DNA from 3 places in the Bradyrhizobium sp. WU425 genome. Region 2 is predicted to be linked to each of the others. Evidence: riboswitches for the same ligand, from Rfam matches in the RefSeq annotation. Region 2 holds a riboswitch; each other region holds the start of a gene.
The links. Region 2 has a riboswitch for cobalamin ahead of metE (5-methyltetrahydropteroyltriglutamate--homocysteine S-methyltransferase). Riboswitches for the same ligand answer to the same signal wherever they lie in the genome.
Positions count from the first base shown of each region.

Region 1 (3,269 bases), 1.7 Mb from region 2:
CGGCAAGATCGGAATCCGAATACGAGAGCACCACGAGATCGGCCGGGTCCTGGCCAATGTCCCTTGGTATCGCGGTCTCCTCGAGACCGCGGCTCTCGCGGAAGACGACGTGCATCAGATACCGGATCCTGAAAGACCGAGTCCCGCCTTGATCGCGGCCTCGTCGATATCGCCGTGCTCGCCGATCACGACCAGCTTTGACTGCCTCGCACCCGCGCCCCAGGGCTGGTCGAACTGGTGGCGCACGCGCTCGCCCACCGCTTGCAGCAAGAGGCGCATCGGCTTGCCTTGCACCGCGATGTAACCCTTGACGCGCAGCACATTCTGCTCGCGCGCCAGACGCTGAACGGATGCAACCAGCGCTTCGATATCGGTGACCTCAGGAAGATCGATCACGACGGACGCAAAATCGTCGTGCTCGTGATCCTCTTCGCCGTCGTGATGCGAGGGACGCGCGGCGAGATCGTTCTCGGCGGCAGCACCGAGGCCGAGGATGAGGCGCGCGTCGATCGCGCCGTCGGTGATCGCCAGCATCGGCACGCGGCGCGACATCTCGGCGGTGATCGCCGCCTTGGCCGCTTCGAGGCCTGCCGCGCCCGCAAGATCGGCCTTGGTCAGCAGCACGATGTCGGCGCAGGCGATCTGGTCCTCGAACACTTCCGACAGTGGCGTCTCATGGTCGAGATTGCCGTCCGCCGCGCGCTGCGCTTCGACGGCAATTGGGTCGGGCGCGAAACGGCCGGCGGCGACAGCTTCGGCGTCGGCAAGCGCGATCACACCATCGACGGTGATGCGCGAACGGATCTCCGGCCAGTCGAACGCCTTGAGCAGCGGCTTGGGCAGTGCCAGGCCCGAAGTCTCGATCAGAATATGATCGGGCCGCACCGGCCTCGACAGCAGCTTCTCCATGGTCGGAATGAAATCGTCGGCGACGGTGCAGCAGATGCAGCCGTTGGCGAGCTCGATGATGTTCTCTTCCGGGCAATTCGCATCGGCGCAGGATTTCAGAATCTCGCCATCGACGCCCTCGCTGCCGAACTCGTTGACGAGCACCGCGAGCTTCTTGCCGTTGGCATTGGCAAGCAGATGCTGGATCAGCGTGGTCTTGCCGGAGCCGAGAAAGCCCGTGACGACCGTGACCGGGACTTTTGCGAGCGAATTCATTCGGCGGCCTCCGGCACGACGGCCAAGGGGGAAATGGGGGGAATGCGGGCAAGCGATTGCTTGCGGAAGATCTCCGGGCGGCTGCGCCAGGGCACAAGGCCGTCGGGCGCGGCCGCATAGGCCGCGGCGCCCGCGACCACGTCGTTCGCATTCGCATCCGAGAGGCGACCATAGACATAGGACCAGCGGCCGGGCGCGCTGAGCGCGACCGAGCAACCCTGGTTGCATGCCGACAGGCATTCGACGGGAACCACGCTGACGCCGTCAGGCACGCCGGCCTCGAGGATCGCACCATGCAGGCGCTTGCCGGGCGTCGTCTCGCCCTCGCCAAGCGTCTGGCCGGCGCGGCAGGTGATGCAGACATGAAGTGTGACGGTCATCGCTTCTTCCAGAATAAACAGCGGGAAGCGAAGAGGCCCACGAACCGTTCTTGCGAAGGCCCGTTTCCCCGTCGCGGAACACCCCGTCCGCCGGTCCAAAATCGTCCGCGCTGGCAGGTCTCCCGGCTTGCGGAGCAGGGTTTCCCCTTCGATCCCCGCCTTCCCGATCCCCAGGGGATCAGTGGCTTCGGGCATCTCTCCGGTCACGGTCGCGGGGGCGGCTGCATTTTGGAACCAAATCTTGCCGATTCGGACCCTATCGCATTCCCTCTTCGCCTGTCGTAGGACAGGAACCAACGCCGGGCCACCATTTGCCCCCGACCGCCTCTTGTCAAGCCGAAGGACCCCGTCCGATGACCTCCGAACCGGATAGCCAGACGGCCGACGAAACCGACGCCCGCCATGCCTCGAAAATGGCGAAGAAGAAGGTCGCCCGCGACAAGATCATGGCGACCAAGAGCGGCGAAAAGGGCCTCATCATCGTCCACACCGGCGCCGGCAAGGGCAAGTCCTCCTCGGCCTTCGGCATGATCGTCCGCTGCGTCGCCCATGGCTTCCCCTGCGCGGTCGTGCAGTTCATCAAGGGCGCCTGGGATACCGGCGAGCGCCGCATGCTCACCGGCCATTTCGGTGACCTCTGCCAGTTCCACGCCATGGGCGAAGGTTTTACCTGGGAGACGCAGGACCGCGCCCGCGACATTGCCGCCGCCCGCGCCGGCTGGGAGAAGGCCAAGGAGCTGATCCTCGATTCGAATCTCCGCATGGTCGTGCTCGACGAGATCAACATCGCGCTGCGCTACGACTATCTCAATATCGCCGAGGTCGTCGATTTCCTGGTGACCTCGAAGCCGCCGATGACGCATGTCGTGCTCACCGGCCGCAACGCCAAGGACGAGCTGATCGACATCGCCGATCTCGTCACCGAGATGACGCTGGTCAAGCATCCCTTCCGCTCCGGCATCAAGGCGCAAGCCGGCGTCGAGTTCTAAGAAACTCGCGATGGCGCGCGCATTGATGATCCAGGGGGCCGGCTCGGACGTGGGCAAATCGCTCATCGTCGCCGGCCTCGCGCGCGCCTTTGTGCGACGCGGCCTATGCGTGCTCCCGTTCAAGCCGCAGAACATGTCGAACAACGCGGCCGTGACTGTCGACGGCGGCGAGATCGGCCGCGCCCAGGCGCTCCAGGCGCTCGCCGCCGGCGTCGAGCCGCACACCGACATGAACCCGGTGCTGCTGAAGCCCGAGACGGATGTCGGCGCGCAGGTGATCGTGCATGGAAAACGCATCGCGACCGCGCGTGCGCGTGAATATGCGGCGATGAAGCCGGCATTGATGGACGCGGTACTGGAGAGCTTCGAGCGGCTGAAGGCGCGCGCCGATCTCGTGCTGGTGGAAGGCGCCGGCAGCCCGGCCGAGGTGAACCTGCGCAAGGCCGACATCGCCAATATGGGTTTTGCGCGCAAGGCCGATGTGCCGGTCGTGCTGGTCGGCGACATCGACCGCGGCGGTGTCATCGCGCAACTCGTCGGCATCAAGACAGTGATCGACCCGGATGATGCCGCGATGATCCAGGGCTTTGTCATCAACAAGTTCCGCGGCGATCCCACGCTGTTCGATGACGGCTACAAGCTGATCGAAGAGAAGACCGCATGGCGCGGCTTTGGCGTGCTGCCCTGGTTCGCGCGCGCCGGCGAGCTGCCGGCAGAGGATGCGCTGGGCCTGAGC
Region 1 covers NZ_CP088089.1:5,384,383-5,387,651, forward strand. The annotation lists gene cobN (cobaltochelatase subunit CobN) at 1-115, opposite strand, end outside; gene cobW (cobalamin biosynthesis protein CobW) at 115-1,164, opposite strand; gene BcanWU425_RS26175 (DUF1636 family protein) at 1,161-1,544, opposite strand; cobalamin riboswitch at 1,640-1,857, opposite strand; gene cobO (cob(I)yrinic acid a,c-diamide adenosyltransferase) at 1,898-2,533, shown strand; gene BcanWU425_RS26185 (cobyric acid synthase) at 2,544-3,269, shown strand, end outside.
Region 1: another riboswitch for cobalamin. It lies ahead of BcanWU425_RS26175 (DUF1636 family protein); the one in region 2 lies ahead of metE (5-methyltetrahydropteroyltriglutamate--homocysteine S-methyltransferase).

Region 2 (3,269 bases):
GCCATTGCGACACGCCGCAATGCGCGGTGGTCTGTCCGGTCCCTGACACCTGTGTCCCGTCCAAGACAGGATAGGCAGCCCGCGACCAAAAGGCCTCATCGCTCGATTTCGCGAACGAAGTTGTAGATGTGGGACCTTGAGGAGACCACGACCGCATGGGGCGCATCGAGGTCGATTAACATCGTTATGAGCTTAAGACGCTGAGCGACTCCGAGGAACCCCTCAAAGGGCTCTGTCGGAGGACACCGTCGAAATTGTCACGAACAAGGACAAGGCCCTCGATGCTCAGTGGCCGCGTTAAGGCCTATCATCGCAGGCCGCGAGTCGAGGCGAGGCAGACCGGCGTCGAGCAGCCACGGACGCATCGAAGCCGGCGCAAAAGTCGCTCAGCACGTGAACACCTATTGCACCGAGAAGATCATCTTGGCCAACCTCACGGAGGCGGACGACCTCGTGCCTGGTCGCGGGCCGCCGAACACCAAGGAGCCGACCTGATCATCCGTGCGGTCCTGGAGCAATCCGGCTTTCGAAATGTCTAGGGAGCCTCGTGGGCTGTGACCAAACGGATGCCGGCCGAGGATGATCGCACCTTCCTGACGCGCTGGTTCGAAAAGCTGCTGACGGAAAAGGTCGCCTCCTCGCGATCACACAGATACCGAAAGCTGCCCGGGTTCGTTCCGGTCGTGGAGCTCAACCGTTACGCGAGCAAGGAGCGAATGCATTTCACAAGCGGAGCCTCCACAGATCCGGGCGTGTTCACCAGGCCGCGAGCAAGACCGTCGTGCCCGCCTAGTGCGCTCGTAATCGCTTGGGCAATATCGCAGCGAGAATCGGTAGGTTGACGCATCGATCCTCGTGCGCATAATTCAAGCCGTCGCGGTCTCCGGATTTCGTTTGATCTGGAGCTAAGAGGGAAGCCGGTGCAATGCCGGCGCTGCCCCCGCAACTGTAAGCGGCGAGCCGCTGTCCAACGAAGTCACTGAAGCCATGCGGCTTCGGGAAGGCCGGACAGCAGCGACGACCCGTGAGCCAGGAGACCTGCCTCGACAAGATATCGTCCACGGGCGGGGCGTCCCGGTGTGCGCCAAGCAGTTGTCGCTCACGCGATGTTCGCTGTCTGCGTCCGCCATGGCCTTTGCCCCAACATGGGGTCTAAGCTATGTCAATCCTTTCGCTTCCCGTTGCCACACTGGGGACGTCACGCATCGGCCCACGACGCGAACTCAAATTCGCGCTCGAGAGCTACTGGGCGGGAAAATCCAGCGAAGCCGAGCTCCTCGAGGCGGGGAGTGGACTTCGTGCCGCTAATTGGGCACGGCAGAAATCCCGCGGTGCGACCGTCATTCCTTCGAATGACTTCTCGCTCTACGACCATGTGCTCGATACCAGCCTAATGGTCGGCGCCATTCCCGACGTTTACGGCTGGAACGAAGGTCCTGTGTCGCTCAAAACCTACTTCACCATGGCGCGTGGCGCTCAAGACGGTGGTCACGCTCAGCATGGGCCCGGCGTAGCCGCACAGGAGATGACGAAGTGGTTCGATACGAACTACCACTACATGGTGCCGGAATTTCACCAGGATCAGATCTTTACGTATGCCTCTCGGAAGCCGATCGAGGAATATGAGGAGGCAAGAAGCCTCGGCTATCAGACGCGGCCCGTCCTAGTGGGCCCAGTCACTTTCCTGAAGCTCGGCAAAAGCGTAAATCCCGCATTCAATCCGCTGTCGCTGCTTGATCGCCTCCTCCCCGTCTATGTCGATGTTCTCCGCGAACTAGCCTCGCGCGGCGCTGAATGGGTCCAGCTCGACGAGCCATGCCTAGTGATGGACGTCGACGAAGCATCTCGGGCGGCTGTCCGCCGGGCCTATGCTCATTTCGCTAAGGCCGTGCCGGCCCTTAAAATCATGCTGGCCACATACTTCGGGGCTGTCGGCGACAATCTTGAAACAGTCTTGGCCTTGCCCGTTGCCGGGCTTCATGTCGACCTGGTTCGTGCACCTGACCAGTTGGACGCGATTGTCGCCAGAGCCCGTAGAGATCTCGTGGTCTCGCTCGGTGTCGTTGATGGTCGCAACGTGTGGCGTTCTAATCTGCCGGCGCTACTCGACCAACTTGCTCCCATGGTCAAAAAACTGGGCAGGGACCGTGTTCAGATTGCCCCCTCCTGCTCGCTGCTTCATGTTCCGACCGACATTGAGCTAGAGATCGATCTCGATCCCAATCTGAAGACGTGGTTGGCGTTCTCAGTGCAGAAGATCAAGGAACTTTCGATACTGGGCAAAGCGCTGGCTGGCTATGCTGCCGACGTGGCCGATGAACTCACGCTCTCAGAGGATGCATCCGTCACTCGCGAAACATCGCCGAAGATCCACAGTGCGAACGTCGCCGGACGAATGGCCGCGATCGACGATAGCATGCGTCGCCGTCGCAGTGCGTTCACCCAGCGCGCCGACGTCCAGCGCGTCGCCTTCGCATTGCCAATGTTTCCAACCACAACCATCGGATCCTTCCCGCAAACGGCGGACGTCCGCAATGCGCGTGCAGCTCATGCGCGGGGAGCGCTGAATGACACGCAGTACGAGCAGCTTCTGAAAGCGGAGACAGCCCATACCGTGCATTGGCAGGAAGATATCGGCCTGGACGTGCTCGTACACGGCGAGTTCGAGCGCAATGACATGGTTCAATACTTTGGCGAGCAGCTGTTGGGTTTCGCATTCACCAAGCACGGCTGGGTTCAGTCTTATGGCTCGCGGTGCGTTCGTCCTCCTATCCTGTTTGGAGATGTCTCCCGCCCGAAGCCCATGACCGTTAAATGGTGGCGACATGCGCAGTCTCTGACCAAAAAACCCGTCAAGGCTATGCTGACCGGACCGGTGACGATCCTGAACTGGTCGTTTGTCCGTGACGACATCCCGCGGAGCGAGACATGCCGACAGATCGCTCTCGCGATCCGAGACGAGGTCATCGACCTTGAGGCAGCTGGAGCGACCATGATCCAGATCGACGAGGCTGCGTTGCGGGAGGGATTGCCGCTGCGCAAATCGCAGTGGAAGGACTATCTCGATTGGGCAGTGGACAGTTTCCGCGTTTGCTCCTCCGCTGTCGCTGACGGAACTCAGATCCATACGCACATGTGCTATTCCGAGTTCAACGAAATCATCGATGCGATCGCAGCAATGGATGCCGACGTCATTTCAATCGAGGCGTCGCGCTCCAAAATGGAATTGCTCGACGCTTTCAAGAGCTACAAATATCCTAGTGAAATTG
Region 2 covers NZ_CP088089.1:7,086,161-7,089,429, reverse strand. The annotation lists gene BcanWU425_RS33865 (4Fe-4S binding protein) at 1-74, shown strand, start outside; cobalamin riboswitch at 861-1,060, shown strand; gene metE (5-methyltetrahydropteroyltriglutamate--homocysteine S-methyltransferase) at 1,160-3,269, shown strand, end outside.

Region 3 (3,269 bases), 1.7 Mb from region 2:
GACGCTGAAATCGCGCGTACCGCTGCGCGGCTTGTCGGTCATGATTCCAGCCATCTCCCCCTGCGCCAGCGTGCCGGCGTCGACGACCTCCAGGCTGGAGCCCAGCTCACGCGCGAGCACCGAGATTGCGGCACCGCCGGAGGCAAAGTTCGCCAGCATCGCGATGGTCACTTCCTGCGGATAGGCCGAGACGCCCTGCGCGACGATGCCGTGATCGCCGGCGAAGATGATGATCGGCACCCGCGCCGCGCGCGGCTGCTCGGTTGCTTGCAGGCCCGCAAGCTCGATCGCGAGCTGCTCGAGCCGGCCGAGCGCGCCGGTCGGTTTCGTCAGTTGCGCCTGCCGCGCCACCGCCGCCTCGCGGTGGACTGCGGAGATATCGGGGCATTGTTGGGTGACCCATTCGGGGAGCATGCTGCCTCGCTTGCCTTACGGCCTGCGCTTGAGGATGTAACTGTCCATGATCCAGCCGTGCCGTTCGCGCGCCTCTTGCCGCACGGCGACGATGCGCGGGCCGATCTCGGCCAGCGCGCCGGACATCACGATCTGATCGGGCATGCCGAGATAGGCCCCCCACCAGATGTGCAGGCCCGCCGGATCAAGCGACTGGAATGCCGTGCCGCCGTCGAGCATCACCACCACGGTGTCGACACCTGCCGGCCAACCGCCATCGCGCAAGCGGCGTCCGGTCGTGATCAGAAACGGCTCGCCGATGTCGTTGAGCGGCATCGCATGCGCCGCGCACAGCGTCTGGATCGAGGTGATGCCGGGCACGACTTCGATTGTCGGCAAGGGATCGAGCCGCCGCGCGATACGCAGCGAGGAATCGTAAAGCGAGGGATCGCCCCAGATCAACAGCGCGACCTTGCCTTCGCCTTCGAGATGATCCCCGATCGTCTGCGACCAGACGGCGGCCACGGCATCATGCCAATCGTCCACGCCCTTGCGATAGTCCGCTTCAGCGGCGTCCCGCACGGGCAGATCGAACTCGGCAATACGCGTCCTGTCGCTGGTGAGCGCATCCGCGCAGATCGTCCGCCTGAGATCGGCGAGATCGGATTTTGTAGTCCCCTTGCGCGGGATCAGGACGAGATCGGCCGCGTTGATGGCAGTAATCGCGGCGCGCGTCAGCTGCTCGGGATCGCCGCAACCGATGCCTATCAGAGAGAGCGTGAGCATCGTGGCTGCGAAGGGCGGCCATCATGGCCGCCCGTTCGCTTGTCTCTAGGCCGCGTTGTGCAAACGCGGCGTGACGAGGCCGGGCGCGGTGACGCCGCGCAACGACTTCGCCAGCGCGAGCACGCCGAGATCGGCGAGCGGCTCGATCACGATGACCAGCGCATAGGACGCCGCGAAGGTCGCGATGTTGGCGAGGTTGGTCGCGCCGAAGCCGGAGCCATAAATCGCCCAGAACGCCACCCAGGCGATGACGCCCGCCTGATAGGTCGTCGAAAGCGCCAGCGCCTGGCGGTACTTCAGATCGACATAGGCCGTGTTGCTCGAAATGATCCGCGTGGCGATCGCCTGGATTCCGAACAGCGGCACCAATAGCGTGGTGACGTTCATGCCATATTGCGGCAGGTCGGGCGGCTCGAAGAAGATGCCCTGGAACAGCAGGCCAAACGCGAGGCCGAAGGCCGCAGGCGCCGCGCCAAACAGCAGGAACAAGGTCGAGCCGAGGATGAAGTGCACTTCGGAGACGCCGACCGGGAAGTGCGGCAGGATCTCGAAGAAGATAAACACAAGTCCCGTGGTGGCGAGCGTCCGCGCCGCGAACGACGTGATGCCCTGCTCGCGCACGGTCTCAGCCGCGAGCTTCAGGGCAACACCGCCGACAGCGATGCCGGTTGCGTAACTCAATACGAGCTTGGCGTCCGAGACTAGTCCGGGTTCGATATGCATGGCTCAGATCCTTCTTGCCGTCACACCCGACGGCCTTGGCCTCAAAACATGCACGGCCGGTCTCCTGGCTCGCGGTTCACTGGGAGTCTCCGGCCTTCCCGGGCCTCGCGGCCCAGTGGCTGATCGAAGTCCCTCCCGCTTACAGTCGCGGGGGCGGCTGGGGTTTTGGGCGCCGCAACTGGGTCCGCCCATCCCCATTCCCGATTATGCTCCGGCGCTTTGCGCCGCGTCGAGCACCATGCGTCTCCTGTGTGCCTCTTTCGCCGGCCGGGCGTCAAGGGGCGACGGGCGGACGAGGCGGTCATGACGGATAATTCCCCGCCAGCGCGCCGAACAGGATGACGGCCGCCGTGGAGGCCGCTCCGCCCCGCGCAAGCTGCTCAGCAAGTTCCGAAATGGTGGTGCGGACCAGCCGCTCATCGGGACGGCCGAGCGATTCGGCAAACAACGCCGGCGTGGTTGGGGCGAGCCCGTGCTCGATCAATTTGACGACCAACGCCGGAAACGTCCGCCGGCCCATATAGACCACGGTTGTCGCCTCCGGATCGGCCAGCGCCGCCCAATTGAGATCTGGCGGCAGCTCGCCGGTGACGTCCGCCCCGGTCACGAACTGCACGCGGCGCGAGGTGTGACGCCGGGTCAGCGGAATGCCGGCTTGCGCGGCGGCGACACAGGCCGAGGTGACGCCGGGAATGATCTCGTAGCCGATGCCCGCTTCGCGCAGCGTCTCGAGCTCCTCCTCAAGCCGGCCAAAGATGCCGGCATCGCCCGACTTCAATCGCACCACGCGCGCGCCTGTCACGGCATAGTCGACCAGCAGGCGGTTGACATGGTGCTGCTTGGTCGAGGCCCGCCCTGCCCGCTTTCCCACCGCGACGAGATTGGCGCCGGGCCGGGCCAGATCGAGGATCGCGCCTGAAGCAAGATCGTCATAGAGCACAACGTCGGCCTCGCGCAGCCGCGCTGCACCCTTGAGCGTGAGCAGCTCGGGATCGCCGGGCCCGGCGGAGACAAAGGAGACAAAACCGCTCACCGGTCCTCCGCGATCAGATGGAAGAACGTGCCGGTGGCTTGTCCCCGCCGCGAGCCGGTCTCGGCAATGACCGCACCTGTCGCGTCGTGCACGACCGCCAGCGCCGTGTCGGGCTGCGCGACTATGGTCGAATAGTGGAATTCATGGCCACGCAGGCGTGCACCCGCCTGATGACCCGGCATCGGCGCGGCGAGCTCGGCCAGACGATAGCCCAGATGCATGCGGCGCTTGGCAAAGCTCGTCTCCAGGCCGAGCAGGCCCGTCATCTCGTGGCTGATGCCATCGGCGTCGGTCAAAGCGGTGCCCAGCACCATATAGCCCCCGCATTCGCCGT
Region 3 covers NZ_CP088089.1:5,370,708-5,373,976, forward strand. The annotation lists gene cobT (nicotinate-nucleotide--dimethylbenzimidazole phosphoribosyltransferase) at 1-414, opposite strand, end outside; gene cobF (precorrin-6A synthase (deacetylating)) at 430-1,179, opposite strand; gene BcanWU425_RS26110 (energy-coupling factor ABC transporter permease) at 1,225-1,902, opposite strand; cobalamin riboswitch at 1,940-2,158, opposite strand; gene cobA (uroporphyrinogen-III C-methyltransferase) at 2,204-2,935, opposite strand; gene BcanWU425_RS26120 (cobyrinate a,c-diamide synthase) at 2,932-3,269, opposite strand, start outside.
Region 3: another riboswitch for cobalamin. It lies ahead of BcanWU425_RS26110 (energy-coupling factor ABC transporter permease); the one in region 2 lies ahead of metE (5-methyltetrahydropteroyltriglutamate--homocysteine S-methyltransferase).